DNA from 2 places in the Pseudomonas cichorii genome. Region 1 is predicted to be linked to the other one. Evidence: predicted binding sites of a transcription regulator. Region 1 holds the regulator's gene; the other holds the start of a gene.

Evidence for each region. The regulator LexA, encoded in region 1, represses DNA repair genes until DNA is damaged. The targets are predictions, from matches to a motif close to CTGTNTNNNNANACAG.
Region 2: the regulator LexA is predicted to act here: its motif matches at 1,684-1,699, upstream of recN (DNA repair protein RecN).

The regions. Positions count from the first base shown of each region.
Region 1 covers NZ_CP074349.1:3,810,820-3,826,024, reverse strand. The annotation lists gene KGD89_RS15850 (MOSC domain-containing protein) at 1-272, shown strand, start outside; gene KGD89_RS15845 (transglycosylase SLT domain-containing protein) at 327-2,255, opposite strand; gene KGD89_RS15840 (ATP-binding cassette domain-containing protein) at 2,462-4,372, shown strand; gene KGD89_RS15835 (universal stress protein) at 4,514-4,954, opposite strand; gene KGD89_RS15830 (hypothetical protein) at 5,209-5,646, shown strand; gene fadB (fatty acid oxidation complex subunit alpha FadB) at 6,218-8,365, shown strand; gene fadA (acetyl-CoA C-acyltransferase FadA) at 8,388-9,563, shown strand; gene KGD89_RS15815 (DUF1653 domain-containing protein) at 9,695-9,931, shown strand; gene topA (type I DNA topoisomerase) at 10,045-12,657, shown strand; gene KGD89_RS15805 (DUF6586 family protein) at 12,783-13,304, shown strand; gene KGD89_RS15800 (hypothetical protein) at 13,368-13,601, shown strand; gene sulA (SOS-induced cell division inhibitor SulA) at 13,617-14,087, opposite strand; gene lexA (transcriptional repressor LexA) at 14,097-14,705, opposite strand; gene psrA (transcriptional regulator PsrA) at 14,922-15,205, shown strand, end outside.
Region 2 covers NZ_CP074349.1:846,145-861,349, forward strand. The annotation lists gene recN (DNA repair protein RecN) at 1-1,660, opposite strand, end outside; gene grpE (nucleotide exchange factor GrpE) at 1,932-2,495, shown strand; gene dnaK (molecular chaperone DnaK) at 2,599-4,515, shown strand; gene dnaJ (molecular chaperone DnaJ) at 4,840-5,973, shown strand; gene dapB (4-hydroxy-tetrahydrodipicolinate reductase) at 5,998-6,801, shown strand; gene carA (glutamine-hydrolyzing carbamoyl-phosphate synthase small subunit) at 7,015-8,151, shown strand; gene carB (carbamoyl-phosphate synthase large subunit) at 8,289-11,510, shown strand; gene greA (transcription elongation factor GreA) at 11,507-11,983, shown strand; gene KGD89_RS03805 (MFS transporter) at 12,042-12,404, shown strand; gene KGD89_RS03810 (YhbY family RNA-binding protein) at 12,425-12,733, opposite strand; gene rlmE (23S rRNA (uridine(2552)-2'-O)-methyltransferase RlmE) at 12,840-13,490, shown strand; gene ftsH (ATP-dependent zinc metalloprotease FtsH) at 13,684-15,205, shown strand, end outside.

The DNA of each region.
Region 1 (15,205 bases):
ATCTGGTCATCGAAGGTGCCGAGGCCTTTGCCGAGGACAACTGGAAACGCATCCGCATCGGTGAGATGGAGTTTCGCATCCTCAAGCCTTGCGCACGCTGCATCCTGACCACCATCGATCCGGCTACCGGCCAGCGCAGCGAAGACCGTGAGCCTCTGACGACTCTCAAGACTTATCGTGAAGTCGAGGGGGATGTGATGTTTGGCCAGAATATGGTCAATGACGGGCCGGGTGTGCTGGAAGTGGGGATGCCGGTGGAGATTCTGGAGTAACTGGCTGTGTCGAGGAGGGCAAGGCAGCGCGGCTGACTTGCCCTCCAGCAGCGTTTACAGATCGTCGAAGAACCGCTCATGCCAATCCACCAGCGGCTGTGGTGAATTGAGCTTCTGCCCGTAGATCACGGAATAAGACAGCACGTTTTGCACGTACTGGCGGGTTTCATCGAAGGGAATGCTTTCTACCCAGACATCGAATGCCAGATGGTTCGCGCCCTTGAGCCATTGGCGAACGCGGCCCGGGCCAGCGTTGTAAGCGGCGGAGGCGAGCACCCGGTTGCCATTGAACTGACCGTGAACCTGGCTCAGGTAGGCAGCACCCAGTTGAATGTTCTTGTCAGGATTGAACACCTGCTGTGGCGAGGCCAGCGGAATGCTGAACTTGCGGGCGGTTTCCTTGGCGGTGGCCGGCATCAACTGCATCAGGCCGCTGGCACCCACGCCTGAACGGGCGTCGTCCATGAATGCGCTTTCCTGGCGGGTAATGGCGAATACCCAGCTCGAATGGAGGCCGCGTACCTGAGCTTCACGGACCAGTGTGTCGCGGTGGGCCATGGGGAAGCGGATATCCAGATCGTCCCAGTACTGCGCCTGACTGATGGTGCGAATCGCCGGGAAGTACCACTTCATGTCATAGGCCAGCCTGGCCTGGGCAACCATTTCGTCACGGCTGAACAGACGGCTGACGTGATACCACTCGCGACGACCGTCGACGATTTCGCCGCGATCATGAAACTCCAGGGCGCGGCGTATGCCCGGCGTGTTGCGAACCTTGTTGACCAGGGCAGGGCTGAGCGCCAGAGGCTTGTTGTTGAGCTGGTATGGGCTCTGGGTCCGGTCGGCCGCCAGGAAGCCATAGAAATCGCGTTCCTTGGCCACGTCCTTGTACAGGCTCGGGATCAGCGGGTTGTTCGGCTGGGCAAGCTCGAGTGCGCGAGCTTCCCAATAGCGCCAGCGGTTGGTGCTTGCCAGATCCTGAGGCAGGCGGCGTGCCAGTTCGTAGGCATCCTCCCAGCGTCCCAGGCGTAACAGCAGGCGCAGGCGCCACTCGGTCACAGTGTTGTCCTGCAGCTCGGGGTCGTATTTGGTCATGACCTCCAGAGCTCGGTCGTCATAGCGACGGGCCAGGGTCAGGCCGATTTCCTTTGCGATCTCCACCTGTTCTTCACGGGAGAAGTGCATGGTCGCGGCGTAACCGTCGAGCATGGCCAGGGCTTTTTGCGGGTCCTGTCTGGCGAGGCGACGCAAGCCCAGACCCACCACATCTGACATGGCTTCATCCACAGGAGCGAACTGCGTCGGGTTATTGAGCATCTCCGGTTTCTGGGCAACGGCCAGCAGCAACTTGCCCTGAGGCGCCAGAGAGTTGAGGCTGTTGACCAGGGTGTTCGCCAGACTGTAGTTGCGCGCCTGGGCTGCCAGCTTGGCACGCTGCCAGCGTTTCTGTTCGGTCAACTGGCCAGCGGCAGCCCACTGGCTGAAGAATGCATCGCAGGCGGCCGGCTGGGTTTTGCCGGTCATCCACAGCTTTTCGGCGTTGGCATAGCCTTCGGCGCGCAGATTGTTGTTCAACTGGTATTGGCCGTACAGGCAGTCCAGTTCGACAAAATTCATCTTGGGGCTGTAGTACTTGACGAAGGGCTGCCAGTCGCCGCGTTCGGCCAGCCAGCGCAACCAGCGCAGTTTCATCCAGTTGGCCTGGGGCAGGTCGCCGTGTTCGGCCAGGAATCGTTCTATTTCCTGATTGCTGGCGGTCTTGAGGCGCGCAGTCAGTTCGTCGTATTCGAGGTAGGGCTCCAGCGGGTAAGTGGCCAGTGCCGATTTGTACATTTGATAAGGGCCCGAATCACCCTTGGCCAGTGCCCGTTTTGCTTCGTCGTAATATTGGCGTTGTTGGCTGAGGTCTGCCGCGTGAGCGTTCTGGGCCGCGGTGGCAGAGAGCAGCAGGCAGGATAAAAAGCTGAACAAGCGACTGCGCATGAGACTTCCGAGCAGATGATTCGTGAAAAGTGCCGCTAGCTTAGCCTTTTGCCAGCCTCGGGTGAAAGCATTGCCGCAGGCTGTAACGCCCTTGAATGAAACCGGATGTTATAAGGCCTTCACACTCTGTCGCTGCCCGGTGGCATGAATGCCGACATCCACGGGTGATCTCAGGTAGAATGCGCGCCCGGTTTTTGGAGAAGATCATGACCCTGCTCAAATTCAGCGATGTGTCCCTTGCTTTCGGCGCCATGCCGTTGTTGGACAAGGTGTCCTGGCAGATCGCCCGTGGTGAGCGGGTGTGCATCATCGGCCGTAACGGTACAGGCAAATCCAGCATGTTGAAGCTGGTCAAGGGCGTGCAGAAGCCCGATGACGGCGCTGTCTGGCGTGCGCCTGGCCTCAAGATCGGCGAGTTGCCCCAGGAATTGCCTGTGGCCGACGAGCGGACCGTCTTTGACGTGGTCGCCGAAGGCCTTGATGGCGTGGGCTCCTTGCTCGCCCAGTATCATCACCTTGCCCAGAACTGCGTGACCGAGGAAGACCTCAACAAGCTCATGCATGTCCAGCAGGAACTCGAAGCTCGTGACGGCTGGCGTCTGCAGCAATTGGTCGACAGCACCCTGAGCCGCCTGCAACTGCCGGCTGACAAGACCCTGGCCGAGTTGTCCGGTGGCTGGCGTCGCCGTGTGCTGCTGGCCCAGGCACTGGTTTCCGAGCCGGATCTGCTGCTGCTCGACGAACCGACCAACCACCTGGACATCGGCGCAATCGCCTGGCTTGAAGAAGCCCTCAAGGATTTCCAGGGCGCTGTGTTGTTTATCACCCACGACCGGGCATTCCTGCAGAACCTGGCGACCCGTATTCTGGAACTCGACCGTGGCGGCCTGATCGACTGGAACGGCGACTACGCCAGCTTCCTGGTCCACAAGGAAGCGGCACTGGCTGCGGAAGAAACCGCCAATGCCCTGTTCGACAAGCGTCTGGCTCAGGAAGAAGTGTGGATTCGTCAGGGCATCAAGGCCCGTCGTACCCGTAACGAAGGTCGTGTGCGCGCCCTCAAGGCTCTGCGCGTCGAGCGCAGCGAGCGTCGCGAGCGTACCGGCAAGGCGAATATCCAGCTCGATACTGCGGAGAAATCCGGCAAGCAGGTGATGGTGCTGGAAGGCGTCAGCTTCGCTCATCCGGGCGGTCCGACGCTGATCAAGGATTTCTCCATGGTCCTGCAGCGCGAGGACCGTATCGGCCTGCTGGGTGCCAACGGTACCGGCAAGACCACGTTGCTCAAGCTGATGCTGGACAACCTGCAGCCTACCGAGGGCAAGGTCGAGGTCGGTACTCGTCTGGACGTCGCTTACTTCGACCAGTTGCGTCACCAGCTCGATCTGGAAAAGACCGTGATCGACAACGTGGCCGAAGGTCGTGACTTCATCGACATCGATGGTCAGAGCCGTCACGTCCTGAGCTACCTGGGCGATTTCCTGTTCAGCCCGCAACGTGCGCGTACGCCGGTCAAGGCGTTGTCCGGTGGTGAGCGTGCCCGTCTGTTGCTGGCCAAGCTGTTCAGCAAGCCGGCCAACCTACTGGTCCTCGATGAGCCGACCAACGACCTGGACGTGGAAACCCTGGAGCTGCTTGAAGAAGTGCTGCTGACCTTCAAGGGCACCGTACTGATGGTCAGTCACGACCGGGCATTCCTGGACAACGTGGTGACCAGCACGCTGGTGTTCGAGGGCGAAGGCAAGGTTCGCGAATACGTCGGCGGTTATCAGGACTGGCTGCGTCAGGGCGGTTCACCGCGCCTGCTGGGCGTGACCGATACCAAGTCGGGCAAGGCCGAGCTGAACAGCGCGGTGGTGCAGGCTGCACCGGTCGCCGCTCAGGAAATGCCGGTTGCGAAAAAGAAGCTCAGCTACAAGCAGCAGCGCGAACTGGAAGCCTTGCCGGCGCAGATTGATGAAGTGGAAGGGCTCATCGCTGCCCTGACCGCCGAAATGGCCGAGCCGGGCTTCTATCAGCGTTCTTCCGAGCAGACCACTGCGGTGCTGGCTCAGGTCGAAAGCCTGCAGGCTCAGCTTGATGCCTTGCTGGAGCGCTGGGCCGAACTGGACGAGTGATACCGAATCGGTAGGAGCGAATGCATTCGCGAGGCGTCATTGAGGCCGATACATCTCTTTGGATGTGCCGGCCTCTCGCGAATAAATGTGCTTACTGACGTTGTTTTGAAAAGCCCGGGAGCGATGCCCGGGCTTTTCGCTTTACTCAGGTTTGTTAAGGCGTACAGCCAGTACGTCGCAAGGTGCGCCATGCAGGACGTCATTGGCGGTGGAGCCCAGCAGCAGGGCAAGGCCGTGGCGACCATGGCTGCCGACAACGATCAGGTCGCACTTCTGGTTCTTGGCCAGTTGATGGATTTCCTGGCGTGGCTGACCGTAGACCAGATGGCTTTCGCCTGCCTTGATCTCCGGGTATTTTTCCTTCAGTTTTTCCAGCTTTTCCTTGGCCTGATCGAATTGCTGCTGTTGCAACTGAGACAGATCCATTGGAACGTCGCCCCCGAAGGCCATGGCCATGGGTTCGACGATGTGCACCATCGACAGGGTGGCATCGCTGGCCTGGGCCAATACACGAGCGCGACGGATGACTGGGTCGCACTCGTCGGTGAGGTCAATGGCAACCAGAATGTGTTGATACGACATAAGGAGGTCCTCCGAGAGGATTGCGATAAGGGTGAGTATGGCTTCTTCGCACGCTTGTGGGCAGGCCCTTTTGCAAACCATTGTTTATTTTGATTTTTTAGTGCTGCGAAAGCTGGCAAGCAAGGGTGCTGTCTGCTCTGCGACTCTTTCGGTGATCTCCTTTTATCGGCGCGCATTTGCATCCATTTCGATGCCGGATATTTCCAGTTGCGGCCACTTTTCGTACAGAGCCTGATCGGGCGGGGACAAGAAATATGACGACCTTGGTGGTTCTGTCAATCATTTGTGTGATGTTGAGCCCGCTGGTATGGCTGCGTCCCTCGCGTCAGCAGAGCGGCAGAATGGCTTTGCGCCTTGAGGCGCGGCGCCTGGGAATGGCCATGCAGCTTGCGCCCCAGGAATGGCCGCACTGGCTCTCCAAGGAGCCTCCAAGCCCTTGCGCCCAATATCATCGGCCTCGTTCGGGCTCGCAGAAGGCGTGCTGGGCTTATTGGCAGAGTGAGCCGGGCGTCTGGCTCAACCGCTGGCGCGAGCCTTGTGAGGATGCGGGGCTGATAAATCATTTCAATACGTTGCCAGCGGACGTGTTCAAGGTCGAGGCCGATGCGCAGATGATTGCTTTGTTCTGGGGCGAGAGGGGGGAGCCGCAGGTCTTGCCGAAAATCGATGCGGTGCTCAAGGCGCTGGCCTGAAGCCCATCCGATGTGCGGGCAATAAAAAGCCCGACAACAACATCGGGCTGGGGGTTGGCCAGGCAGGCCGATAATTCGTGGCGCTACGGTGCAATGCCGTAGATCGCCGAGTCCTGCGCGCCGATGAGCGGCTTTGCAGGCACTGGCCAGACTTTAGACCTTACGCTCCGTTTTGTCGCGTTTTTCCCGAGTATTTTTCATCTGCGAGCCTCAACGGTGCAAGAAGTCGCGTCGGGGTTTGCTTCGAGCTTTGCATTATCACTTTTTTGAATGGGGCCAAATCAAACTTGGGGTCTTGGGTGAAGGCAAGGCTGCAATCTGGCCAATACGCCGTTTTTATTGATGTTTCGTCGAATTGACAATTTTCGGGTTTTGCCTGATGGTGTGCATACCCAAATCAAACGGGCGTATGAATTGATCGTTTGGTCGTCAGACGGCTCTGACAGAACTCTGACTACCACGTCGGCGGGTGTGCTTGATTTGGCGTGTTCATCGACGGCGACGTCGTAGTCTCGTCGAACCTCAAGGTTCGGCGAGTATTGTTCAGCTTCCCTATTGTGGAGATCAGTTGATGATTTACGAAGGTAAAGCCATCACGGTTAAGGCTCTTGAAAGTGGCATCGTCGAATTGAATTTCGACCTCAAGGGTGAGTCCGTCAACAAGTTCAATCGCCTGACCTTGAGCGAGCTGCGTCAGGTGGTTGATGCCCTCAAGGCCGACGCTTCTGTCAAAGGCGTGATTGTCACCAGTGGCAAGGACGTATTCATTGTCGGTGCCGATATCACTGAGTTTGTTGATAACTTCAAGTTGCCGGAAAGCGAACTGATTGCCGGTAACCTCGAGGCCAACAGGATCTTCAGCGACTTTGAAGACCTGAGTGTGCCTACGGTCGTCGCCATCAATGGCATCGCACTGGGCGGTGGCCTGGAGATGTGTCTGGCGGCTGATTATCGCGTCATTGCCAATACGGCGAAGATCGGTCTTCCCGAGGTCAAGCTGGGCATTTATCCCGGTTTCGGCGGTACTGTCCGCCTGCCACGCATCATCGGGGCCGACAACGCCATCGAGTGGATCGCTTCCGGCAAGGAAAACGCTGCCGAAGACGCCCTCAAGGTCGGTGCTGTCGATGCCGTGGTCATCCCTGAAAAACTTCAGGCCGCTGCTTTGGATCTGATCAAACGCGCCATCAGCGGCGAGTTCGATTTCAAGGCCAAGCGTCAGCCCAAGCTGGACAAGCTCAAGCTCAATCCCATTGAGCAAATGATGGCATTTGAAACCGCCAAAGGTTTTGTTGCAGGTCAAGCCGGCCCGAATTATCCGGCACCTGTCGAAGCCATCAAGACCATCCAGAAAGCCGCGAACTTCGGTCGTGACAAGGCGTTGGAAGTCGAAGCTGCCGGTTTCGTGAAAATGGCCAAGACGTCTGCGGCGCAGAGTCTGATCGGCTTGTTCCTGAACGATCAGGAACTGAAAAAGAAAGCCAAGGCATACGATGCACTGGCCAAGGACGTGAAACAGGCTGCCGTACTGGGTGCCGGGATCATGGGCGGCGGTATCGCTTATCAGTCGGCGGTGAAAGGCACGCCGATCCTGATGAAGGATATTCGCGAAGAAGCCATTCAACTGGGCCTCAATGAAGCCTCCAAGCTGCTGGGTGGCCGTGTCGACAAAGGTCGTCTGACACCTGCCAAGATGGCTGAAGCACTCAATGCGATTCGTCCTACCTTGTCTTATGGCGACTTCGGCAACGTCGACCTGGTGGTCGAAGCGGTAGTCGAAAACCCCAAGGTCAAGCAGGCGGTACTGGCCGAAGTCGAAGCCAATGTGGCTGAAAACACTATCCTGGCCTCCAATACATCGACCATTTCCATCTCCTTGCTGGCCCAGGCCCTCAAGCGTCCGGAAAACTTCGTCGGCATGCACTTCTTCAACCCGGTGCACATGATGCCGCTGGTGGAAGTCATTCGTGGCGAGAAGTCCAGCGAAGAAGCCGTGGCAACCACCGTTGCCTACGCCAAGAAAATGGGCAAGAACCCGATTGTGGTCAACGACTGCCCGGGCTTCCTGGTCAACCGTGTCCTGTTCCCGTACTTCGGCGGTTTCGCCAAGCTGGTCAGTGCCGGTGTGGATTTCGTGCGCATCGACAAGGTCATGGAGAAGTTCGGCTGGCCCATGGGGCCTGCGTACCTGATGGACGTGGTCGGCATCGACACGGGTCACCATGGTCGTGACGTCATGGCCGAAGGCTTTCCGGACCGCATGAAGGACGATACTCGTTCTGCCGTGGACGTGCTGTACGAGGCCAAGCGCCTTGGCCAGAAGAACGGCAAAGGCTTCTATGCCTATGAGACGGACAAGAAGGGCAAGCCTAAAAAGGTCAGCGACCCTACCGTGCTGGACGTGCTCAAGCCGATCGTCTACGAGCAGCGTGAAGTGACCGATGAAGACATCATCAACTGGATGATGATCCCGCTGTGCATGGAAACCGTGCGCTGCCTGGAAGACGGCATCGTCGAGACTGCTGCCGAAGCCGACATGGGCCTGATCTACGGCATCGGTTTCCCTCCGTTCCGTGGTGGTGCGCTGCGTTACATCGACTCCATCGGCGTCGCCCAATTCGTTGCCCTCGCTGACCAATATGCCGAGCTGGGTGCCTTGTATCAACCGACCGCGAAGCTGCGTGAAATGGCCAGTAAAGGCCAGAGCTTCTTCGGTTAAGCGCCTTCTGAGGAATGAACGTATGAGCTTGAATCCAAGAGACGTCGTGATTGTCGACTTCGGTCGCACCCCGATGGGCCGCTCCAAGGGCGGCATGCACCGCAACACCCGTGCCGAAGACATGTCGGCGCACCTGATCAGCAAGTTGCTGGAGCGCAATGCGAAGATCGACCCGGCCGAGGTGGAAGATGTCATCTGGGGCTGCGTCAACCAGACCCTGGAGCAGGGCTGGAACATCGCACGCATGGCGTCGTTGCTGACCCAGATCCCGCACACCTCTGCGGCCCAGACCGTGAGCCGCCTCTGCGGCTCGTCCATGAGCGCGCTGCACACGGCGGCCCAGGCGATCATGACCGGCAACGGTGATGTGTTCGTGATCGGTGGCGTCGAGCACATGGGCCATGTCGGCATGATGCATGGCGTCGACCCGAACCCGCACATGTCCCTGCATGCCGCCAAGGCTTCGGGGATGATGGGCCTGACTGCCGAAATGCTTGGCAAGATGCACGGCATTACCCGTGAGCAACAGGACGCTTTCGGCCTGCGCTCCCACCAGCTCGCTCACAAGGCGACCCTGGAGGGCAAGTTCAAGGACGAGATCATCCCGATGCAGGGTTATGACGAAGACGGTTTTCTCAAGGTTTTCGACTACGACGAAACCATCCGTCCGGATACCACCCTGGAAAGTCTCGCGGCGCTCAAGCCTGCATTCAATCCCAAGGGCGGTACTGTAACGGCGGGTACGTCATCGCAGATTACCGACGGTGCGTCCTGCATGATCGTCATGTCTGCCCAGCGTGCCAAGGACCTGGGTATCGAGCCGATGGCGGTCATCCGTTCCATGGCCGTTGCGGGTGTAGACCCGGCAATCATGGGTTACGGCCCGGTACCGGCGACTCAGAAAGCCCTCAAGCGTGCCGGTCTTGGCATTGCCGATATCGACTTCTTCGAGCTCAACGAAGCCTTCGCCGCACAGGCCCTGCCAGTGCTCAAGGATCTGAAAGTGCTCGACAAGATGAACGAGAAGGTTAATCTGAACGGCGGCGCTATCGCCCTGGGCCATCCATTTGGGTGCTCCGGTGCGCGTATTTCGGGTACTTTGCTCAATGTAATGAAGCAGAATGGCGGCAAGCTGGGCGTCTCGACCATGTGTATCGGTCTGGGCCAGGGCATTGCCACTGTTTTTGAACGCATCTGAGATTGAAAGGGTCTGTTGCCGTCAACGGACCCTGAATTGATGCGAGCCGGGGCCTGGTCCCCGGCTTTTGTATTTTGGAAAAAGCCATTTTTTTACCCGTTGTTTCAGTCATGTTTCAAGAGGGCAACAGCATGCAATTAGAGCCAGGGCTCTATCGCCATTACAAAGGCCCGGAGTACCGGGTATTCAGTGTTGCGCGACATTCCGAAACCGAGGAAGAAGTGGTGTTCTATCAAGCTCTTTACGGTGATTTCGGGATGTGGGTACGTCCTTTGAGCATGTTCCTCGAGTCCGTCGAGGTTGACGGCGAGCAAGTGCCGCGCTTTGCTTTGGTTCAGGTTGAGCCGAGTCTTTTTACCCGTCCGTGAGTCGGGGCCGTACAACAGCCTGTGCTTGACCTCACCTTGTAGCCACTATATATAGCGTGGCCTTTATAAGCTCCACTCTGTCTTTCATCTAGTTTTCAGGAATTTTCTGATCCATGGGCAAATCGCTGGTCATCGTGGAATCCCCGGCTAAGGCCAAGACCATCAACAAGTATTTGGGCAACCAGTACGTGGTGAAGTCGAGTATCGGCCATATCCGAGACCTGCCCACCAGCGGTTCGGCTAGTGCTGCCAAGGAACCTGCCGCCAAGCGTGGCAAGGCAACTGCGAGCGAAGCGCCCGCACTGAGCCCCAAGGAAAAGGCCCGGCGCCAGTTGGTGTCGCGTATGGGCGTCGACCCCGAACACGGCTGGAAGGCCAAATACGAAATCCTTCCCGGCAAGGAAAAGGTGATCGAAGAGCTGCGCAAGCTGGCCAAGGATGCCGACACCATCTATCTCGCAACGGACTTGGACCGCGAAGGGGAAGCCATTGCCTGGCACCTGCGCGAAGCCATCGGTGGGGATGACAGCCGCTTCAAGCGCGTGGTGTTCAACGAAATCACCAAGAAAGCCATCCAGGAAGCCTTTTCAAAGCCAGGCGAGCTGGACATCGCCCGTGTGAACGCCCAGCAGGCCCGTCGCTTCCTCGACCGCGTCGTGGGCTACATGGTGTCGCCGCTGCTCTGGCAAAAGGTCGCTCGTGGCCTGTCAGCCGGTCGTGTGCAATCGGTTGCCGTGAAGCTGGTGGTGGAGCGCGAGCGCGAAATCCGTGCCTTCAATCCTGAAGAGTACTGGGAAATCCACGCCGACCTGGGTACTGCCAAGGGCGCCAATGTGCGCTTTGAAGTCGCCAGGGAAAACGGCGAGGCCTTCAAGCCGCTCAACGAAGCACAGGCCATGGCGGCGCTGGAGAAGCTCAAGGCCTCCAGCTACAGCATCGTCAAGCGCGAAGACAAGCCGACCAGCAGCAAGCCGTCTGCGCCATTCATCACGTCCACCTTGCAGCAGGCAGCCAGTAACCGCCTGGGCTTCGGTGTGAAGAAAACCATGATGATGGCCCAGCGCTTGTATGAAGCGGGCTACATCACTTACATGCGTACCGACTCCACCAACCTGTCGGCCGATGCCGTCAGCATGGCGCGCGCTTACATCGAGACAGAGTTCGGCAAGAAGTACCTGCCGGAATCCCCGAATGTCTACAGCAGCAAGGAAGGCGCACAAGAGGCTCACGAAGCGATTCGTCCGTCCGACGTGAATACCCATCCAAGCAAGCTGTCGGGCATGGAGCGTGATGCCGAGCGCCTTTACGAGTTGATCTGGCGCCAGTTCGTGGCCTGCCAGATGCCGCCGGCCCAGTACCTGTCGACCACGGTCAGCGTTGCTGCCGGTGACTTCGAGCTGCGCGCCAAGGGCCGCATCCTGAAGTTCGACGGTTACACCCGTGTATTGCCGCAGATCTCCAAGCCTGGCGATGACGGTGTGCTGCCGGACATGGCGCAGGGCGAAACCCTGAAGCTGGTGACACTGGACCCGAGCCAGCACTTCACCAAGCCGCCAGCTCGCTACTCAGAAGCCAGCCTGGTCAAGGAAATGGAAAAGCGCGGCATCGGTCGTCCTTCGACCTATGCGGCGATCATTTCGACCATTCAGGATCGTGGCTACGTTGCATTGCACAATCGTCGTTTCTATTCGGAAAAAATGGGCGATATCGTCACCGGTCGTCTGTCCGAGAGCTTTTCCAACCTGATGGACTACGGCTTCACGGCCGGCATGGAAGAGAACCTCGACGATGTGGCCCAGGGCGAGCGCGACTGGAAGAACGTGCTGGACGAGTTCTACGGCGACTTCCGCAAGAAGCTTGAAGTGGCCGAAGCCCCTGACAGCGGCATGCGTGCCAACCAGCCGGTCATGACCGACATCCCGTGCAAGGTGTGCGGTCGTCCGATGCAGATCCGCACCGCGTCGACCGGTGTCTTCCTCGGCTGCTCGGGCTACAGCCTGCCACCCAAGGAGCGCTGCAAGGCGACGGTCAACCTGACTCCCGGTGACGAGATCGCCGAGGATGACGAGGGTGAATCCGAATCCCGCGTATTGCGCGGCAAACACCGTTGCCCGGTCTGCAGCACGGCCATGGATGCGTATCTGCTGGACGAGAAGCACAAGCTGCATATCTGCGGCAACAACCCGGACTGCTCGGGTTACGAGATCGAAGAGGGCACCTATCGCATCAAGGGCTATGAAGGTCCGAGCCTGGAGTGCGATAAGTGTGGCAGCGAAATGCAGCTCAAGACCGGCCGTTTCGGCAAGTTCTTCGGCTGTACCAATGCCGAATGCAAGAACACTCGCAAGCTGCTCAAGAGCGGCGAGGCTGCGCCACCGAAGATGGACCCGGTGAAGATGCCTGAGCTCAAGTGCGACAAGGTCGATGACACCTACATCCTGCGCGACGGTGCTTCCGGTCTGTTCCTGGCCGCAAGCCAGTTCCCGAAGAATCGTGAAACCCGTGCGCCGCTGGTCATTGAGATCGTGCCGCACAAGGATGAAATCGATCCCAAGTATCACTTCCTCTGCGAAGCGCCGAAGAAAGACCCCGATGGCCGTCCGGCGGTAATTCGTTACAGCCGCAAGACCAAAGAGCAATATGTCCAGACCGAAGTGGAAGGCAAGCCGACCGGCTGGCGTGCTTTCTATGATGGCGGTGTCTGGAAGGTCGAAGACAAGCGCTGATCAAGTGTGCCCGGCGCAGGTCGGGCACAGTTTGCCCAGGAGGCTCCAGGCGGGTTTGACCCTGCCGGGAGCTTTGGCGCTTGTGGCCATGCTCTTTTTATCTGACCGTTATGGAGAATGCCGCCATGGCCTATGAGCTCTATACCCGCACCAATCAGAAGATCTACTTTGCCGGGCTTGCGCTTGAAGCGCTGGGCAAGGCCGAGAAAGGTCAGGCCATCAATGCCCAGGCGTTGTTACAGGCCGAGCGTGAATCCGTCCTGTTTCATTTGTATGGCGCGCTGCTGGGGTTGTGTCATGAAATTGCCGGTTTCTACCGGTTGCCTCAGGCCAATGCACCACGAGCCGAGCTGCTGTTGACCCAGGAAGTGCTGGACGCCGTAGCAATCCCGGAAATGGCCGAACTGGTCGAGTTGGCGCGCAACAGGGAAACCTGGCTGGCGCAGCTTCTGTCGGCCTACAACGCCTTGTTTGAACCGCCTCGCGCTCCTAAAGCTCCCAAGGGAGATGTCACCCAGCCGATGATTGTGGCGGTAAATCTGGACGACAAACCGGCCTTTGAGCTGACTCGTGAGGAACTGGAAGGCTGGCGGCAACAACTAAAGGGTCTGGCCATTCGTTTTCGTGAAGGCTTGAGCGAGTGCTAAAACCAATGATCTACAGGCTGGCAGACTGTTACAATGCTGGCCTTTCGCGGAGTATTTGTACTGATGCCTACCTCTTTTCTTGAAATTGTCGAACTACCTGACGGCCGCATAGAGTTGCGTCGCGCCGATGATGAAGGGGCGCTGGTTACCCTCGATTTCTCTGCAGATGCCAAGTCTTTCATGCAAGGTCAGCATGTCGAGATTGCCAAGGCGATGCTGAGCGTAGGTGTGCAGATGGCCGGACGGTTGGCTGAAGGTGAGCTTGAGAAGGACTCGGGGCCTCGGGTCCTTCATTAACGGCTGGGCAATCAATCAGCCCAGTCGAATATTCAAACTCTGCGCATCCCCGATCCGCGCCGCTTTCACCAGTTGCTGACGAGCAGCGGAACCCAGCGGATTGATCCAGCTGACTACCGTATGGCTGCGTCCCAGTCTAAGCGCTTCGCGAGTCAACTCCAGTGCGCTTTGATTCCCCCGAGGTTGCAATAGCAGTATTCGCTCTCTGTTGAGGCCTGCATCCCTCAGCCATGTCTGGGTAAGGCTTGGGGGTGGCGCAATCAGAGTCAGCCAGCGGTCGTTGGTGTCCTGGCTCAGTTCCCGAAGGATAGGTGCCATAAGGCTCAGGCAGCTCCCGGCTGCGCCACGCAATGTCAGTTCACTGAAGGCTTCTGGCTCGTTGCCCCAGGCCTTTTCGGTATCTTCGGCAATCATCGGGGCGAGTGGCTGGGCCAGGAACGCCTCGAACAGTGGTAATTGCGTGTGCGGTGCTTGATGGAACTGCATAACGTCTCCTTAGCGGCGAATGACGCCGACACTCAGGCCTTCGATCACCAGCTCCTGATCCTTGAGGTCGACCTCGATAGGTGCGAACTCGGGGTTTTCAGCAATGAGCCAGACCTTGCTGCCTTCACGTTTGAAGCGTTTTACCGTGACCTCGTCGCCGATCCGTGCAACCACGATCTGGCCGTTGCGAGCCTCACGGGTGGTGTGTACGGCCAGGAGGTCGCCATCGAGTATGCCGATATCCTTCATGCTCATGCCGTGGACCCGAAGCAGGTAGTCGGCACTTGGATGAAAGAAGGTCGGGTTGATGTTGCAGGACTCTTCGATATGCTGCTGGGCCAGGATCGGCGCACCCGCGGCAACGCGGCCAATGATCGGCAGGCTGTTCTCGTCAGGCTTTGCCTCGAAACCGGGGATGCGGATGCCGCGTGACGCACCCGGAGTCATTTCGATGGCGCCCTTGCGGGCCAGTGCCTTGAGGTGTTCTTCCGCCGCGTTGGGGGATTTGAAGCCCAGTTCCTGAGCGATTTCCGCGCGGGTAGGCGGGTAGCCATTGTCTTCGAGGCAGCGTTTGATGAAGCCCAGAATCTCGGCTTGGCGTGGCGTCAGTTTGATCATGGCAGGCGCTCTGTCTTTTTATACAGTGACTGGGATTATATACAGTGAAGGCGTGTTGGCAATCGTCCTTTTCATTTTCGTCGCCCGACGGTCGGGTTGCAGTCTGTCTGCAAGAGGTCGGATAAGTGACTGTTCGGCCACTCTATGAACAGCCCGCTTGACAAGAGGCCCGGCTGATACGTATGTTTCAAACGTTCGTTTGTTAGGCAGAGAGCCATGGCCCAGTCGGAAACCGTTGAACGCATTCTTGATGCTGCCGAGCAATTGTTCGCAGAAAAAGGCTTTGCCGAAACCTCCTTGCGTCTGATAACCAGCAAGGCGTCGGTCAATCTGGCTGCGGTGAACTATCACTTCGGTTCCAAGAAGGCATTGATCCAGGCGGTTTTCTCGCGTTTTCTGGGGCCTTTCTGCATCAGTCTCGAACGCGAGCTGGAGCGTCGTCAGGCCAGGCCCGAGCAAAAGCCAACGCTTGAAGAGTTGCTGGAGATGCTTGTCGAGCA
Region 2 (15,205 bases), 3.0 Mb from region 1:
TGATGACCATTTTCTTCGCGTGCGCCAGGGATTCCTTGGTCAGGTCGATGCCGCCGAGCATGCGCGCCACTTCTTCTATGCGTTCGTTCTTGTTGAGCTTCGAGACGGCGGTGCGGGTCGCGTCGCTGCCTCTGACCTTGTGTACGAACAAATGCTGATGGCCCTGCGCTGCCACCTGCGGCAGATGGGTCACGGTCATCACTTGCCCGCGCTCGCCCAGGCGGCGCAGTAGCTGGCCGACAATTTCGGCTGTCGGGCCGCCGATGCCTACATCGACCTCGTCGAATACCAGCGTTGGTACGCGGGAGGTCTGTGCGGTAATCACCTGAATGGCGAGGCTGATACGTGACAGCTCGCCACCCGAGGCTACCTTGGCCAGTGCTTTCAGTGGCTGCCCAGGGTTGGCGCTGACCAGTAATTCGACTTGTTCCAGCCCATGGGGAAGCAGGTCGTTGCCAGTATTGGGTTTCAACTCGATGGTGAATCGACCGCCGGGCATGCCCAGACGCTGGATTTCTTCCTCGACTGCGCTGGCCAGTTCGGTAGATGCGCGTTGGCGCGAATCGCTCAGCTCCCTGGCTTTTTCCTGATAGTGGCGGGCAAATGAAGCCAGTTCGTGCTCGAGTCGCTCGATGGATTCGTCGTTGGCATTCAGGGTTTCAATTTCATCCAGCAGCTTCTGTTGCAGTTCGCTCAGCTCGGTTGGCTGGATGCGGTGCTTGCGAGCCAGTGTGTAGATGCTGTCCAGACGCTCTTCGAGCTGTTGCAGGCGGGCCGGGTCGGCATCGAAGTGATCCAGGAAACGATTCAGTTCGCCGACGGCTTCTTCTATCTGTATCTGTGCGCTGGACAGCAGGCCGGTGGCTTCACTCAGGGCTGTGGGTGAATTGTTGATGCTGCCCAGGCGGTTCAGGCTGGCGGTCAATGCATTCAGCACATTGCCCGAATCGCTCTCGCTGCATTGCTCGACGACCTGGCGGCAGATGCTCAGCAGGCTTTCGGCGTTGGTCAGGTTCTTGTGTTCCTGCTCGAGCTGCTCCAGTTCGTTCTCGCCCAGGCTCAGGCTTTCCAGCTCTTCCAGTTGATAGCTGAGCAACTGGTGCCGTGCGCGCTGTTCGTCGCCAGAGTTGGAAAGCCGTTCCAGCTCCTGACGGGTCTGGCGCCAGCGTTGGGCGGCCAGTTGAACCTGGCGCGCCAGTTCGGTCGCGCCGGCGTACTCATCCAGCAAGCGTCTGTGGGTATCGGTTTTCAACAGCGACTGGTGTTCATGCTGGCTATGAATATCGATCAGCAGTTCGCCCAGGGCCTTGAGGTCGCCTTGGGGGCATGGCGTGCCGTTGATGTAGGAGCGTGAGCGCCCTTCAGCGGTAATGACTCGCCGCAGAATGCACGGGCCGTCGTTGTCCAGGTCGCGCTCTTTCAGCCAGGTTTGCGCTTCGGGAATATCGGACAGATCGAAGGTGGCCAGGATATCGGCCTTGTCGGCTCCGGGGCGAACGACGCCGCTGTCGGCGCGATCGCCGAGCGTCAGGCCCAGAGCGTCGAGCATGATCGACTTGCCGGCACCGGTTTCGCCAGTGATTACGCTCATGCCTCGATCCAGTTCCAGATCAAGGTGTTCGACGATGGCGTAGTTATGTACGGAAAGGTGCACCAGCATGGAGTGGCTCCCAAGCGATTTGTCTGGTTATTTATACAGTGTTTTATTTGGTTCTGACAATGCTTGAACTTAGCTCGATTTGATCGGTTATCGAGCTTTTTTAGTCCGGACCGTGATGAAAACGGCTCCGCTCAGCGTATGCATCGCTCAAGAAAATTTTCAGGCAATGCGCATATCCGTCGTGTCGAGCCCTTGAAGCCTGAAAATCCGTTCCCATATAGGGGGCAGAAGCGCGAGATGGGTTCGCGGACGTTTTTGAGAGGAGAACACTATGGCTGACGAACAGAATCTGGATGCGCAAACTCAGGACCAGGCTGGCGAGACAGCTTCGGGTGATGATCTGGCAACTCGTGTGCAGGTGCTCGAAGAGCAATTGACTGCGGCACAGGACCAGTCCCTGCGTGTTGCTGCGGATCTGCAGAACGTACGTCGTCGTGCAGAACAGGATGTGGAAAAGGCTCACAAATTCGCTCTTGAGAAGTTCGCTGGCGATCTGCTGCCTATCGTGGACAGCCTGGAGCGTGGTCTGGACCTGTCCAATCCGGACGACGAAAGCATTCGTCCGATGCGTGAAGGTATCGAGCTGACGCTCAAGATGTTCAACGACACCCTCAAGCGTTATCAGTTGGAGGCCATCGACCCGCACGGTCAGCCATTCAATGCCGAACATCATCAGGCAATGGCGATGCAGGAAAGCGCGGATGTCGAACCAAACAGCGTTCTGAAAGTGTTCCAGAAGGGTTATCAGCTCAACGGTCGTCTGCTGCGTCCGGCCATGGTCGTGGTCAGCAAGGCACCGTCGCCTGTTTCGCCATCAATTGATGAGCAGGCTTGAAATCAGCTGTCTGGCCCCCATTTATAGGCCAAGCGTTTAAGAGCTACCGCAATTTGTAAACGCAGTTGCGGCAACCCAATCAAAAGTTTCGGGAGAGTCAAAGATGGGCAAGATTATCGGTATTGACCTGGGGACCACCAACTCCTGCGTCTCTATTCTGGAAAACGGCAACGTCAAGGTTATCGAGAACGCCGAAGGCGCTCGTACTACTCCTTCGATCATTGCCTATGCCAACGATGGCGAAATCCTGGTCGGCCAGTCCGCCAAGCGTCAGGCGGTAACCAACCCGCATAACACTCTGTACGCAGTAAAGCGTCTGATCGGTCGTCGTTTTGAAGAAGACGTCGTACAGAAAGACATCCAGATGGTTCCGTACAAAATCGCCAAGGCTGACAACGGCGACGCCTGGGTTGAAGTAAATGGCCAGAAAATGGCTCCTCCTCAGATTTCTGCCGAAATCCTGAAGAAAATGAAGAAGACCGCCGAAGACTACCTCGGCGAGACGGTCACCGAAGCGGTCATCACCGTTCCGGCTTACTTCAACGACAGCCAGCGTCAGGCTACCAAGGATGCCGGTCGCATCGCGGGTCTGGACGTCAAACGTATCATCAACGAACCAACCGCAGCCGCTCTGGCTTACGGTATGGACAAGGCGAAGGGCGACCACACTGTCATCGTTTATGACCTGGGTGGCGGTACTTTCGACGTTTCGGTCATCGAAATTGCTGAAGTTGACGGCGAGCATCAGTTTGAAGTGCTGGCAACCAACGGCGACACCTTCCTGGGTGGTGAGGACTTCGACATTCGTCTGATCGACTACCTCGTCGACGAATTCAAGAAAGAAAGCGGCATGAACCTCAAAGGTGACCCGCTGGCGATGCAGCGTCTGAAAGAAGCTGCTGAAAAAGCCAAGATCGAGCTGTCTTCCAGCATGCAGACCGACGTCAACCTGCCGTACATCACTGCAGACGCTACCGGTCCAAAGCACTTGAACGTGAAAATCTCGCGCTCCAAGCTGGAATCGCTGGTTGAAGACCTGGTTCAGCGCACTATCGAGCCATGCCGTATCGCTCTGAAAGATGCCGGTATCGACATCGGTTCGATCAATGACGTGATCCTGGTCGGTGGCCAGACTCGTATGCCGCTGGTTCAGAAACTGGTAACCGAGTTCTTCGGTAAAGAAGCTCGTAAGGACGTCAACCCTGACGAAGCGGTTGCCATGGGTGCTGCTATCCAGGGCGCGGTACTGGCCGGTGACGTCAAGGACGTTCTGCTGCTGGACGTCAGCCCGCTGACTCTGGGTATCGAAACCATGGGCGGCGTGATGACTGCGCTGATCGAGAAAAACACCACGATTCCTACCAAGAAATCGCAAGTGTTCTCGACTGCCGATGACAACCAGAACGCTGTAACCATTCACGTACTGCAAGGTGAGCGTAAGCAAGCCGGTCAGAACAAGTCCCTGGGCAAGTTCGACCTGGCCGAGATTCCACCAGCTCCACGTGGCGTTCCGCAGATCGAGGTCACCTTCGACATCGACGCCAACGGCATCCTGCACGTAGGCGCGAAAGACAAGGCGACTGGCAAGCAGCAGTCCATCGTGATCAAGGCTAACTCGGGTCTGTCGGATGAAGAAATCCAGCAGATGATCCGCGACGCTGAAGCTAACAGCGAAGAAGACCGTAAGTTTGAAGAGCTGGCATCTGCCCGTAACCAGGGTGATGCGCTGGTTCACTCGACTCGCAAGATGATCAGCGATGCTGGCGACAAAGTGACCGCAGAAGAGAAGACCGCTGTCGAGGCTGCTCTGGTTGCTCTGGAAGCTGCCGTGAAAGGCGACGACAAGGCTGCTATCGAAGCCAAGATCGAAGAGCTGTCCAAGGTTTCCGCGCCAATCGCTCAGAAAATGTACGCTGAGCAGGCTGAAAACCCTGAAGCGGCTGCCAAGCCTGCTGAAGAGAAAGCCAAGGCTGACGACGTGGTCGACGCCGAGTTTGAAGAAGTGAAAGACAACAAGTAAGCGCAGGCTTGCTTGAAAGCCAGTTGACCCGTTCCGAGCGGTGGCTGGTAGGATGTCGCCGCGCGGGAGCTTGCTCCCGCGTTGGCGTGTCTGGAGCAGGCAAAATTCCGGCGTTCGGGTCAAGGTCCGTACGCCCTGTGGCAAGGTCGTCATGCTCCTGCGTGGCGATTCGTTCTGCCGCTTTCTCGGTCAGGCAACTGGCTGTCTAAACAAGACCAGGATCGTTGAATTGACGTGAGTTGGGTCCGGGCCTGTATGGGGCTCAACGAGTTTGGCAAGGCTCAGGAGGGTCTTGCCGAACGTCCTCAAGAGTGCGGAAGAATTATGGCAAAGCGTGATTATTATGAAGTGTTGGGGGTGGAGCGGGGTGCCAGCGAGGCTGAGCTGAAGAAGGCTTATCGCCGCCTTGCGATGAAGCACCACCCAGACCGCAACCCTGATGACAAGGCTGCGGAAGAGCTGTTCAAAGAGGCCAATGAGGCCTATGAAGTTCTGTCCGATGCCAGCAAGCGTGCGGCATACGATCAGTACGGCCACGCCGGCATAGACCCGAGCATGGGTGGCGGTGGTTTCGGTGGCGGCGCTGGCGGTGCGAACTTCTCCGATATTTTCGGTGACGTGTTCAGCGACTTCTTCGGTGGTGGCCGTGGTGGTGGCGGTCGTGGCGGCGCACAGCGCGGTAGCGATCTGCGTTACACCCTGGAACTGGACCTCGAAGAAGCGGTTCGCGGTACGACCGTGAATATCCGTGTTCCGACGCTGGTCAATTGCAAACCTTGCGATGGCAGCGGTGCGAAGAAAGGTTCTTCGCCGGTCACTTGTCCGACATGCGGCGGCATTGGTCAGGTGCGCATGCAGCAGGGGTTCTTCTCCGTGCAGCAAACCTGTCCTCGTTGCCATGGTCACGGCAAGATCATTTCCGATCCGTGCGATTCGTGCCATGGCGAAGGCCGTGTCGAAGAATCCAAGACCCTCTCGGTCAAGGTTCCGCCAGGTGTCGATACCGGTGACCGCATTCGTCTGTCCGGCGAAGGCGAGGTGGGCTCCCAGGGCGGGCCGACCGGCGACCTGTACGTTGTGATCAATGTGCGTGAACACGCCATTTTCCAGCGCGACGGCAAGCATCTGTATTGCGAAGTGCCAATCAGCTTCACTGACGCGGCGCTGGGTGGCGAGCTTGAAGTGCCGACGCTGGATGGTCGGGTCAAGTTGAAGATCCCTGAAGGCACCCAGACCGGCAAGCAGTTCCGCTTGCGTGGCAAGGGTGTGGCTCCGGTGCGTGGCGGCGGTGCTGGCGACTTGATGTGTCGTGTTGCGGTTGAAACGCCGGTCAACCTCGGCAAGCGTCAGCGTGAACTGCTTGAAGAGTTCCGTACTTCGCTTGAAGGCGACGACTCTCACTCTCCGAAAGCCAGTGGCTGGTTCGAGGGTGTGAAGCGTTTCTTCGGTGACTTGTAAGGGCTGACTGGGCAGGAGAAGGTTATGCGACGTATTGCTGTGGTAGGCGCCGCCGGGCGCATGGGTAAGACTTTGATTGAGGCGGTTCTGTCGGCGCCGGGCGCCGGGCTGACGGCAGCCATTGATCGTCCGGACAGCACGCTGGTGGGTGCTGATGCCGGAGAGCTGGCTGCGCTGGGTCGTATCGGCGTGCCGTTGTCGGGTGATGTTGCCCGGGTTGCCGATGAGTTCGATGTGTTGATCGACTTCACGCACCCTACGGTGACGCTCAAGAATCTGGCTTTCTGCCGCAAGGCGGGCAAGGCCATGATCATCGGCACCACGGGTTTCAGTGCTGAAGAGAAGCTGCAACTGGTTGAGGCAGCGAAAGAGATCCCTATCGTTTTCGCTGCCAACTTCAGCGTGGGTGTGAACCTCTGCCTGAAGCTGCTGGATACGGCTGCTCGCGTGCTGGGCGACGACGTCGATATCGAAATCACCGAAGCTCACCACCGTCACAAGGTCGATGCGCCTTCGGGTACTGCATTGCGTATGGGCGAAGTGGTTGCCGAGGCGCTGGGTCGTGATCTGGAAAAGGTCGCTGTCCATAGTCGTGAAGGTCAGACCGGTGCTCGTGATCGTCAGGCGATTGGTTTTGCGACCATCAGGGCTGGCGATATCGTGGGTGACCATACGGTCTTGTTCGCCGCTGATGGCGAGCGCGTGGAAATCACCCACAAGGCATCCAGCCGGATGACGTTTGCCAAGGGAGCCGTCCGGGCTGCCATGTGGCTCGATGGTAGGGCTCCTGGTCTTTATGACATGCAGGACGTGCTGGAGCTGCGTTGATTGTGAGTGCCGGATTCAGCCTTGTCGCATTCCGTGGGTTTTCGGGCTCATTGGTGGTAGACCAAAAAAGGCTTTTTCTGTAAGCTACAGCTTTAGTGTGTCCACTAAAAGCGCGCAGATGAATCTATAAGAAAGCGGGGTGACGTATCTACGTCATTCCGCTTTTTTGCAACCTGCGAACGCCCTTTCAGGCTTTATTTACGGGAGGTCTTCTTGACTAAGCCAGCCATACTTGCCCTTGCTGATGGCAGCATTTTTCGCGGCGAAGCCATTGGAGCCGACGGCCAGACCGTTGGTGAGGTGGTGTTCAACACCGCAATGACCGGCTATCAGGAAATCCTTACCGATCCTTCCTATGCCCAGCAAATCGTTACTCTGACTTACCCGCACATCGGCAACACAGGCACCACGCCTGAAGACGCCGAGTCGAATCGCGTCTGGTCCGCAGGCCTGGTTATCCGTGACCTGCCTCTGGTCTCCAGCAACTGGCGTAACAAGCAGCCTCTGGACGAATACCTCAAGGCCAACAACGTTGTTGCCATCGCAGGTATCGATACCCGCCGTCTGACCCGCATCCTGCGTGAGAAAGGTGCTCAGAACGGCTGCATCATCGCCGGTGACAACATTTCCGAAGAGGCCGCAATCGCAGCCGCTCGCGGCTTCCCGGGCCTCAAGGGCATGGACCTGGCCAAGGAAGTCAGCACCAAGGAAAGCTACGAGTGGCGTTCCAGCGTCTGGAGCCTGAAAACCGACAGCCACCCTGAAATCGCCGCTGCCGAGCTGCCGTACCACGTCGTGGCCTACGACTACGGCGTCAAGGTCAATATCCTGCGCATGCTGGTCGAGCGCGGTTGCCGCGTTACTGTTGTTCCGGCGCAAACGCCTGCCAGCGATGTACTGGCCTACAGCCCAGACGGTGTTTTCCTGTCCAACGGCCCTGGCGACCCAGAGCCATGCGACTACGCCATCAAGGCCATCAAGGAAGTCCTGGAAACCGAGATTCCGGTTTTCGGTATCTGCCTGGGTCACCAGTTGCTGGCTCTGGCTTCCGGCGCCAAGACGGTAAAAATGGGTCACGGCCACCACGGTGCCAACCACCCGGTCCAGGATCTGGACACCGGCGTCGTCATGATCACCAGCCAGAACCACGGTTTTGCGGTTGATGAATCGACTCTGCCGAGCAACGTTCGCGCTATCCACAAGTCGCTGTTTGACGGCACCCTGCAAGGTATCGAGCGCACCGACAAGAGCGCCTTCAGCTTCCAGGGTCACCCTGAAGCAAGTCCGGGTCCAAATGACGTGGCTCCCCTGTTTGACCGCTTTATCGAAGCCATGGCCAAGCGACGCTGACCGGCTGCCTTGAGAATGTAGTAAGCACGTGCCCAGGGTGGCCCCGGATAATGAATCCGGTTGTCGCCACCCAGGTCACCGCAAAGAAATGTTCAAGACGGCTTGCCGACTGACCTACGGATTTGAGTGACAACCCCATGCCAAAACGTACAGATATTAAAAGCATCCTGATTCTCGGCGCCGGTCCTATCGTGATCGGTCAGGCCTGTGAATTCGACTACTCCGGCGCCCAGGCCTGCAAGGCACTGCGCGAAGAGGGTTACCGCGTCATCCTGGTGAACTCCAACCCGGCGACCATCATGACCGACCCGGCCATGGCCGACGCGACCTACATCGAGCCGATCAAGTGGCAGACCGTTGCCAAGATCATCGAAAAAGAGCGTCCGGATGCAGTACTGCCTACCATGGGCGGCCAGACTGCACTGAACTGCGCACTGGATCTGGAGCGCGAAGGCGTTCTGGAGAAGTTCGGCGTTGAAATGATCGGCGCCAATGCCGACACCATCGACAAGGCCGAAGACCGTTCGCGTTTCGACAAGGCCATGAAATCCATCGGTCTGGAATGCCCGCGCTCCGGCATTGCCCACACTATGGAAGAAGCCAACGCAGTTCTCGAAAAACTGGGCTTCCCTTGCATCATCCGTCCATCGTTCACCATGGGCGGCACCGGTGGCGGTATCGCCTACAACCGTGAAGAGTTCGAAGAAATCTGCGCTCGTGGTCTGGATCTTTCGCCGACCAAAGAGCTGCTGATCGACGAATCGCTGATCGGCTGGAAAGAGTACGAAATGGAAGTTGTCCGCGACAAGAAGGACAACTGCATCATCGTCTGCTCCATCGAAAACTTCGACCCGATGGGTGTGCACACCGGTGACTCGATCACTGTTGCGCCAGCACAGACCCTGACGGACAAGGAATACCAGATCCTGCGTAACGCCTCCCTGGCTGTTCTGCGCGAGATCGGCGTCGAAACCGGCGGTTCCAACGTGCAGTTCGGTATCTGCCCGGACACTGGCCGCATGGTCGTGATCGAGATGAACCCACGGGTTTCCCGCTCCTCCGCGCTGGCCTCCAAGGCTACCGGTTTCCCGATTGCCAAGGTCGCTGCCAAACTGGCGGTCGGCTACACCCTCGACGAACTGCAGAACGACATCACCGGTGGCAAGACCCCGGCGTCCTTCGAGCCGTCCATCGACTACGTCGTGACCAAGCTGCCGCGCTTTGCCTTCGAGAAGTTCTCCAAGGCCGACGCTCGCCTGACCACTCAGATGAAGTCGGTCGGTGAAGTCATGGCTATCGGCCGTACCTTCCAGGAATCCCTGCAGAAAGCCCTGCGCGGTCTGGAAGTCGGCGTCTGCGGTCTCGATCCAAAGCTGGATCTGAGCCATCCGGAAAGCATGAGCACCCTCAAGCGCGAGCTGACCGTTCCGGGTGCAGAGCGCATCTGGTACGTCGCCGACGCTTTCCGTGCTGGTCTGACCGTCGAAGAAATCTTCGAAATGAACATGATCGACCCTTGGTTCCTGGTGCAGATCGAAGATCTGATCAAGGAAGAAGAAAAGGTCAAGACCCTGGGTCTTTCGGCCATCGATCGTGATCTGATGTTCCGCCTCAAGCGCAAGGGCTTCTCCGATGCGCGTCTGGCCAAGCTGCTGGGCGTTACCGAGAAGAACCTGCGTACTCATCGTCAGAAGCTGGAAGTGTTCCCGGTCTACAAGCGCGTCGACACCTGCGCTGCCGAGTTCGCGACCGACACCGCTTATCTGTACTCGACGTACGAAGAAGAGTGCGAGGCCAACCCGTCGACTCGTGACAAGATCATGATCCTGGGTGGCGGTCCTAACCGTATCGGCCAGGGCATCGAGTTCGACTACTGCTGCGTACACGCGGCTCTGGCGCTGCGCGAAGACGGGTACGAGACCATCATGGTCAACTGCAACCCGGAAACCGTTTCTACCGATTACGACACGTCCGACCGTCTGTACTTCGAGCCTGTCACTCTGGAAGACGTTCTGGAAATCGTGCGCGTCGAGAAGCCTAAAGGCGTCATCGTCCAGTACGGCGGCCAGACCCCTCTGAAACTGGCTCGCGCCCTGGAAGCTGCTGGCGTGCCGATTATCGGCACCAGCCCTGACGCCATCGACCGTGCAGAAGATCGTGAGCGCTTCCAGCAGATGGTTGAGCGCCTGAACCTGCGTCAGCCGCCAAACGCCACCGTGCGCAGCGAAGACGAAGCCATTCGTGCCGCCGCAAAAATCGGTTACCCGCTGGTTGTGCGTCCATCCTACGTACTGGGCGGCCGGGCGATGGAAATCGTCTACCAGGAAGAAGAGCTTAAGCGCTACCTGCGTGAAGCCGTTCAGGTTTCCAACGATAGCCCGGTCTTGCTGGACCACTTCCTGAACTGCGCCATCGAAATGGACGTCGATGCTGTCTGCGACGGTACCGATGTCGTGATCGGTGCGATCATGCAGCACATCGAGCAGGCGGGCGTTCACTCCGGTGACTCCGCATGTTCGCTGCCGCCTTACTCGCTGCCGGCTCACATCCAGGACGAGATGCGCGAACAGGTCAAGAAAATGGCTCTGGAGCTGGGCGTTGTCGGTCTGATGAACGTTCAGCTGGCGTTGCAAGGCGAGGACATCTACGTCATCGAAGTGAACCCGCGTGCATCCCGTACCGTGCCTTTCGTGTCCAAGTGCATCGGTGTTTCCCTGGCGATGATCGCTGCTCGCGTCATGGCGGGTAAAACCCTGAAAGAGCTGGGTTTCACCAAGGAAATCATTCCGAACTTCTACAGTGTGAAAGAGGCGGTCTTCCCGTTCGCCAAGTTCCCGGGTGTTGACCCGATCCTCGGCCCAGAGATGAAGTCGACCGGTGAAGTGATGGGCGTGGGCGACACCTTCGGTGAAGCTTTTGCCAAGGCCCAGGTTGGCGCCAGCGAGATTCTGCCGACAGGTGGTACTGCATTCATCAGCGTGCGCAATGACGACAAGCCTCTGGTGGCCGGCGTCGCTCGCGACCTGATCAACCTCGGTTTCGAGATCGTGGCGACCGCCGGTACGGCCAAGCTGATCGAAGCTGCTGGCCTGAAGGTGCGTCGCGTCAACAAGGTGACCGAAGGTCGTCCACACGTGGTCGACATGATCAAGAATGACGAAGTCACTCTGATCATCAACACCACAGAAGGCCGTCAGTCCATCGCTGACTCCTACTCCATTCGTCGTAACGCCTTGCAGCACAAGATTTACTGCACCACTACTATTGCTGCAGGCGAAGCCATCTGCGAAGCGCTCAAGTTCGGTCCGGAAAAGACCGTGCGTCGCTTGCAGGATCTACATGCAGGACTGAAGGCATGATCAAATACCCAATGACTGTCCAGGGCGCTCGCGCCCTGGAAGAAGAGTTGACGCATCTGACCAAGGTGATTCGTCCAAAACTCAGCCAGGACATCGGTACTGCGCGTGAGCTGGGCGATCTCAAGGAAAATGCCGAATACCATGCTGCCCGCGAGCAGCAGGGTATGGTCGAGGCGCGGATCCGTGATATCGAAGGCCGCATGCAGAATGCGGTCATCATCGACGTCACTACCATTCCTCATACCGGGAAGGTGATTTTCGGGACGACTGTCCAGATCGCCAACGTTGAAACCGACGAGTCTGTGACCTATCAGATCGTGGGTGAAGATGAGGCCGATATCAAGCTGGGCAAAATTTCCGTTGGTTCGCCTATCGCCCGTGCATTGATTGCCAAGGAAGAGGGCGATGTGGTGACGGTGAAAACGCCTAGCGGTGTCATCGAGTACGAGATCGTTGAAGTCCGTCACGTTTGATGGGTTGCGCCCGTTTCCAGCGGGCGCAATAGTCTGGCAGCTTGTCCAGACCTTATGGGTGGGCGGGCTGGTCCTTTTGCACCTGGCGACATTGGCGGTGCTCGATCAGACAGGCCTTGCGCCGCTGTTCATCGATCAGTTCGCCAATCGTGCGAGTGCTCTGCTGGTAGCTTTTGCGGCAGCCTGTGTGGTGTTGCAACTGACGTTGCTGGTTCGCTTCGAGCGTCTGGCAAGTGTCTGGCGGGATTTTCGCGGGCAATTGCTTTCAATTGCATTGTTGTCGTCAGCGGCTTATTACGTGCTGCGGCACTGGTTTGCCGGTGCATTGCACTGGCAACTGCTGAGTTATCTGGTGCTGGCATTGAGCGGCTTGTTGCTGGTCTTGCAGCCGGTGCCGGGAAGGAGCAGCAGGGCGCGCTGAAGGCGCCCTGGCTTTTAAAATCAGCTTGCGCGGTGGACGTTGGACAGTTGCTTGTTTACCTTTGGGTTCTTGCGATAGATCAGCGCCATTTTGCCGATGACCTGTACGAGGTCCGCTGAACCGGCCTTGCAGAGTTCTGCAATGGTCTGAAGGCGGCTTTCGCGATCGAGGATATTGAGTTTGATCTTGATCAGCTCGTGATCGCTCAGTGCGCGCTCGAGTTCGGCGAGCACACCTTCAGTCAAACCATTGTCAGCCACTATCAATACTGGTTTCAGATGGTGGCCAATGGATTTGTATTGTTTCTTCTGCTCTTGAGTGAGCGGCATAATCTGACCCCTGCGTCTGATCTTGTAAAAAAGCGGCGGCCAGTTTACCCGAGCGAGTCCGGGACCGCCCAGTTAATCACGACTCGTTTTATTTTTGAGGTGCCCCGTGGCCCGTTCCAAGACAAGCCATAATTGGCTCAAAGAACACTTTGATGACAAATACGTCAAAATGGCGCAGAAGGACGGCTACCGTTCTCGTGCCAGCTACAAGCTCCTGGAGATCCAGGAGAAGGACAAGATTATCCGTCCGGGCATGACGGTCATCGACCTGGGCGCGGCTCCAGGCGGGTGGTCGCAGGTGACCAGTCGTCTGATTGGTGGTCAGGGTCGCCTGATTGCGTCCGATATTCTGGAGATGGACAGCATCCCCGATGTGACCTTCATCAAGGGTGACTTCACCGAGGACGCCGTTCTCGCTCAAATTCTGGAAGCTGTAGGTAATACACAGGTAGACCTTGTGATTTCCGATATGGCCCCCAATATGAGTGGATTGAGCGCAGTGGACATGCCTCGGGCAATGTTCCTGTGTGAGCTGGCTCTGGATCTTGCCGGTCGGGTCTTGCGCCCGGGTGGCGATTTTCTGATCAAGGTCTTCCAGGGTGAAGGCTTTGATGTGTACCACAAGGATATTCGCAAGCTGTTCGACAAGGTGCAGATGCGCAAGCCATTGTCGTCGCGCGACAGGTCCCGTGAGCAATATCTGCTGGCTCGCGGTTTCCGCGCAGTCGAAGGCGCTGCCAGTGATGAGCGTCTTTGAGGGCGGTCGATAGGTTTTTTCAAATGGCTATGCGGATGGCGCATGTATGACCATCATGTAGTCAAAGTTTCACAAAGGGTTACAGACGGTGCCTGCCACATCTGTAGGTTCTGTAGTAAGTTAGGCCGGTGAATATCATGCGAGGCACGCTTCCTGCGTGGAGCTTGCTTCAGAGGGTAGCTAATTGAACGATATGGCAAAGAATTTGATCCTGTGGTTGATCATCGCGGCAGTCCTTGTGACGGTGATGAACAACTTCTCCAGCCCGAACGAGCCGCAGACCCTCAACTACTCCGAGTTCATCCAGCAGGTCAAGGATGGCAAGGTCGAGAAGGTTTCCGTGGACGGCGCTGTCATTACAGGCAAGCGCAGTGATGGCGACACCTTCAAGACCATCCGCCCGGCCATTGCAGACAACGGTCTGATTGGTGATCTGGTCGATAACAATGTAGTGGTCGAAGGCAAACAGCCTGAGCAGCAGAGCATCTGGACCCAGTTGCTGGTAGCCAGCTTCCCGATTCTGGTCATCATTGCCGTGTTCATGTTCTTCATGCGCCAGATGCAAGGTGGCGCGGGCGGCAAGGGCGGCCCGATGAGCTTCGGCAAGAGCAAGGCGCGCCTGCTTTCCGAAGATCAGGTGAAGACGACCCTGGCCGATGTGGCGGGTTGTGATGAGGCCAAGGAAGAAGTGGGCGAGCTCGTCGAGTTCCTGCGCGATCCGGGCAAGTTCCAGCGTCTGGGCGGTCGTATTCCTCGCGGCGTGCTGATGGTCGGTCCTCCGGGTACCGGTAAGACCTTGCTTGCCAAGGCGATTGCCGGCGAAGCGAAAGTGCCGTTCTTCACCATTTCCGGTTCCGACTTTGTCGAAATGTTCGTGGGTGTTGGTGCAAGCCGTGTCCGTGACATGTTTGAACAAGCCAAGAAGCACGCACCGTGCATCATCTTCATCGACGAAATCGATGCTGTGGGTCGCCATCGTGGCGCCGGCATGGGTGGCGGTCATGACGAGCGCGAGCAAACCCTCAACCAGTTGCTGGTCGAGATGGACGGCTTTGAAATGAACGATGGCATCATTGTCATCGCGGCCACCAACCGTCCTGACGTACTGGATCCGGCCTTGCTGCGTCCAGGTCGTTTCGACCGCCAGGTGGTTGTAGGTTTGCCGGACATTCGTGGTCGCGAGCAGATTCTCAAGGTTCACATGCGTAAAGTGCCGATGGGCGAGGATGTGAATCCTGGGGTCATCGCTCGTGGTACGCCGGGTTTCTCGGGTGCTGACCTTGCCAACCTGGTCAACGAGGCTTCCCTGTTCGCAGCCCGTGCCGGCAAGCGCATCGTTGAAATGAAAGAGTTCGAGCTGGCCAAAGACAAGATCATGATGGGCGCCGAGCGCAAGAGCATGGTCATGTCCGAGAAGGAAAAACAGAACACTGCCTACCACGAAGCGGGTCACGCTATCGTTGGTCGTCTGGTGCCTGAGCATGATCCGGTCTACAAGGTGTCGATCATTCCGCGCGGTCGTGCGCTGGGTGTGACCATGTTCCTGCCAGAAGAAGATCGTTACAGCCTGTCCAAGCGTGCCCTGGTCAGCCAGATCTGCTCCCTTTACGGCGGTCGTATCGCTGAAGAAATGACGCTGGGCTTCGACGGTGTGACCACTGGCGCTTCCAACGACATCATGCGTGCAAGTCAGATTGCCCGGAACATGGTGACCA